One region of the Streptomyces sp. NPDC052114 genome, then DNA from elsewhere that is predicted to be linked to it. Evidence: riboswitches for the same ligand, from Rfam matches in the RefSeq annotation. Region 1 holds a riboswitch; the other holds the start of a gene.

Region 1 (2,195 bases):
CCGTGCGTTCGAGGCCCGCGAGCGCGCCCTGCGCCCCCTCGACCGCACCACCTCCGAGCTGCTCGCCCGGCTGCCGGAGACCTGTCACCCCATGGACGTCCTGCGCACCGCCGTCAGCTTCTTCGGCGCCGAGGACCCCACCGAGGACGACGGCAGCCCGGCGGCGCACCGGGCGAAATCGCTCACCCTGCTGGCCAAGCTGCCCACCGTGGTCGCCGCCGACCAGCGCCGCCGCCGCGGCCTCGCGCCGATCCCGCCCGACTCCGGCCTCGGGTATGCCGAGAACTTCTTCCACATGTGCTTCGGCCGCGTACCGGACCCGGACGTCGTCCGCTGCTTCGAGATCTCCCTCGTGCTCTACGCCGAACACAGCTTCAACGCCTCGACGTTCACCGCCCGCGTGGTCACCTCCACGCTCTCCGACCTCTACAGCGCGGTCACCGCGGCGATCGGCGCGCTCAAGGGACCCCTGCACGGCGGCGCCAACGAGGCCGTGATGCACATGCTGAACGAGATCGGCGAGCCGGGGGGCGCCGAGCGGTGGCTCCAGGAGGCACTGGCCGACCGGCGGAAGATCATGGGCTTCGGCCACCGCGTCTACCGGCACGGCGATTCCCGCGTGCCGATCATGCAGGAGGCCCTGGACCGGCTCGTCACCCGCGCCGCCGACCCCGGGGCGGCCCGCCTGGCGGCCCTGCACGACGCCCTGCGCCGGGCCATGCTCTCCGCCAGGGGCATCCACCCCAACCTCGACTATCCGGCCGGTCTCGCCTACCACCTGATGGGTTTCGACATCCCGGTCTTCACCCCGGTCTTCGTGCTGAGCCGCGTGACCGGCTGGACCGCCCACATCACCGAACAGCTCGCCCACAACGCGCTCATCCGGCCGCTGGCCTCCTACGACGGTCCCGCCCGGCGGCCGGTGCCCCCGACGTCCCGGGACCAAGGTCATCGCTGAACGGACCAAGGTCACCCAACATCTGCCACCGGCATGTCGGACATAGCACTACATGTAGTGTGACGGCGTCGGTTCGGCCACCGGCGGCGACGAGCCGCCCGTGGCCGGGACAACAGGGAATCCGGTGCGAATCCGGAGCTGCCCCGCAACGGTATGGACGCCCCGGCGTCCGAGTCCGACACCTGCCGACGGCCGCCGCGCGCGGATCGTGCGCGCGGTGAGGGAGATTCCGGACGCCTCGTGGGAGGGCCGACGTGACGCAGATCGACGCCGTGGAATCGGTGACCGAATACCTGGACCGCAGCGACTGGCGGGTCAACGCCAACGCCAACCAGGGCTATTCGCTCGGCGGACTCATACTCAACACGGCCGGCAAGGTCGTCGCCAACTACTGGCTCGACCAGGTGTACCCGGAAGCCGTGGGCCGCGCCCACCGCGACGGCGACCTCCACCTCCACGACCTGGACATGCTCTCCGGCTACTGCGCGGGCTGGTCGCTGCGCACCCTGCTCGCCGAGGGCTTCAACGGAGTGGCCGGGCAGATCGACTCGGCGCCGCCCCGGCACTTCGCCTCGGCGGCCGGACAGATCGTGAACTTCCTCGGCACCCTCCAGAACGAATGGGCGGGCGCGCAGGCGTTCAGCTCCTTCGACACGTACATGGCGCCGTTCGTGCGCGTGGACTCCATGACGTACGCCCAAGTGCGTCAGTGCGTGCAGGAGATGGTGCACAACCTCAACGTGCCGTCGCGCTGGGGGACCCAGACGCCGTTCACCAACCTCACCTTCGACTGGACCTGCCCCGAGGACCTGCGCGGACAGACGCCGGTGGTCGGCGGCGAGGAGATGCCCTTCACGTACGGCGACCTCCAGGCCGAGATGGACCTGATCAACCGGGCGTACATCGAGGTCATGACGGCCGGTGACGCGACCGGGCGCGTCTTCACCTTCCCGATCCCCACGTACAACATCACCCGCGACTTCCCCTGGGAGAGCGAGAACGCCGAGCGGCTGTTCGCGATGACGGCGAAGTACGGACTGCCGTACTTCCAGAACTTCCTCAACTCCGAGTCGGAACCCGGCATGATCCGCTCGATGTGCTGCCGCCTCCAGCTCGACCTCACCGAACTGCTCAAACGCGGCAACGGACTCTTCGGCAGCGCCGAGCAGACCGGATCGCTCGGTGTCGTCACGGTCAACTGCGCCCGGCTCGGTCATCTGCACGCGGGCGACGAGAC
Region 2 (2,195 bases), on a different contig from region 1:
GCGGGTGGCCGTCTCCCTCGAACGCGCCGTCCAGCGAGGCAAGGTGGACCGCCTCTCCGCGGAGGACGCCGAGGCCAGGACGGTCTTCACCAGCAGCCTCGACGACCTGGCCGACCGGCAGCTCGTCATCGAGGCGATCGTCGAGGACGCGGACGCCAAGACGGAGGTCTTCGCCGCGCTCGACAAGGTCGTCGAGGATCCGGAGGCGATCCTCGCCACCAACACCTCCGCCATCCCGGTCATGCGTCTGGGCATGGCCACCCGCCGCGCGGACCGGGTGCTCGGGCTGCACTTCTTCAACCCGGTCCCCGTGCTGCCCCTGGTGGAGGTCGTGGCCTCCCTGCACACCGCCCCGCACGCCGTCGCCGCCGTCACGGAGTTCGCCACCGGGACGCTGGGCAAGACGGCCGTCCACTCGCGGGACCGCGCGGGCTTCGTGGTCAATGCCCTGCTGATCCCGTATGTCCTCTCGGCGGTCCGCATGGCCGAGTCCGGCTTCGCCACCGCCGCCGACGTCGACGCGGGCATGGAGCTGGGCTGCGCCCACCCCATGGGACCGCTCAGGCTGGCGGACCTGATCGGCCTCGACACGGTCGCCTCCATCGCGCGGTCGCTGTACGAGGAGTTCAAGGAACCCCTGTACGCGCCGCCGCCGTTGCTGCTGCGCATGGTCGAGGCGGGACTGCTCGGCCGCAAGACGGGCCGCGGCTTCCACGCCTACGCGTAGGTGCCGCGGCAGCCGCGGCGACGTACCGCCACCGCGGCTTCCGTGTCCACGCACGGGCTCTGAACAGGGGCGTACGCCGTGGTGGTGTGCGCTCGCGCGTGCCACCGCTGCGACCGTTGTGCAAGTTGTCAGGCGGATCAGTTGCGCACTAATGTCACCACGCCTTGGTGAACGGGAAATCCGGTGTGATGCCGGTGCGGCCCTCGCCACTGTGATCGGGAAGTCCGGCTCCAGCCCTCGCGGCAGCCACTGGGCGCTCACGCGCCCGGGAAGGCGGAGTCGGTCGGTGGGACCCGTCAGCCAGGAGACCGGCCAAGGCGCGTTGTCCATCCACGAGGTGCTGGAGAGGGTCTGCTGAGCCATGCACATAGCCGAGGGATTTCTCCCGCCGGCGCACGCCGTCGCCTGGGGTGTCGCGTCCGCGCCGTTCGTCGTCCACGGAGTCCGCTCCCTGACGCGTGAGGTCAAGGAACACCCGGAGAGCACCCTGCTCCTGGGTGCGTCCGGAGCCTTCACTTTTGTCCTGTCCGCCCTGAAGATTCCCTCGGTGACGGGCAGTTGCTCCCATCCGACGGGCACGGGGCTGGGCGCCATCCTGTTCCGGCCGCCGATCATGACGGTGCTCGGCACCATCACTCTGCTCTTCCAGGCCCTGCTGCTCGCCCACGGCGGGCTCACCACGCTGGGCGCGAATGTGTTCTCGATGGCGATCGTCGGGCCCTGGGCCGGATACGCCGTCTACCGGCTCCTGAAGCGGTACGACGTGCCGCTGATGGTCGCCGTCTTCTTCGGCGCGTTCGTCGCCGACCTGTCCACGTACTGCGTCACCAGCGTCCAGCTGGCCCTGGCGTTCCCGGACCCCGGCAGCGGATTCCTCGGGGCGCTGGGCAAGTTCGGCGGGATCTTCGCGGTCACGCAGATCCCCCTCGCGGTCAGCGAGGGACTGCTCACCGTCCTCGTGATGCGGCTGCTGGTGCAGTCCAGCAAGGGCGAACTGACGCGGCTCGGCGTCCTCCTGCAACGCAAGCAGCAGGACGCGGGCGCGCGGACGCGGACGGACGAGGAGGCGCCGGCACAGAGCACGACGCCGGCGGAGACGAAGTCGGAGGCCAGCGCCTGATGAGCCGGAACACGAAGATCAACATCCTGCTTCTCGTCGTCGTCGCCGCGCTCGCGGTGTTCCCGCTGGCGCTCGGCATGGGGGACCACAAGAAGGAGCCGTTCACCGGCGCCGACGCCCAGGCCGAGACGGCGATCACCGAGCTGAAGCCCGACTACGAGCCCTGGTTCTCGCCGCTGTACGAACCCCCCTCCGGGGAGGTCGAATCGGCGCTGTTCGCCCTCCAGGCGGCGATCGGCGCGGGCGTCCTCGCGTACTACTTCGGGCTGCGCAGGGGGCGCCGCCAGGGCGCGGAGCGCGCACGGGCCGAGGAAGTGGCGGACCCGGTGAGCGGCGCGGAGAGCACCC

Evidence for each region. Region 1 has a riboswitch for cobalamin ahead of AB0L89_RS28695 (ribonucleoside triphosphate reductase). Riboswitches for the same ligand answer to the same signal wherever they lie in the genome.
Region 2: it holds a riboswitch for cobalamin, as region 1 does, so the genes downstream of both, AB0L89_RS40615 (energy-coupling factor ABC transporter permease) here and AB0L89_RS28695 (ribonucleoside triphosphate reductase) in region 1, are expected to answer to the same signal.

The regions. Positions count from the first base shown of each region.
Region 1 covers NZ_JBFAWC010000014.1:103,241-105,435, reverse strand. Annotated here, with positions in the region: gene AB0L89_RS28700 (bifunctional 2-methylcitrate synthase/citrate synthase) at 1-958, shown strand, start outside; cobalamin riboswitch at 1,011-1,163, shown strand; gene AB0L89_RS28695 (ribonucleoside triphosphate reductase) at 1,213-2,195, shown strand, end outside.
Region 2 covers NZ_JBFAWC010000037.1:12,392-14,586, reverse strand. Annotated here, with positions in the region: gene AB0L89_RS40620 (3-hydroxybutyryl-CoA dehydrogenase) at 1-727, shown strand, start outside; cobalamin riboswitch at 876-1,059, shown strand; gene AB0L89_RS40615 (energy-coupling factor ABC transporter permease) at 1,089-1,847, shown strand; gene AB0L89_RS40610 (energy-coupling factor ABC transporter substrate-binding protein) at 1,847-2,195, shown strand, end outside.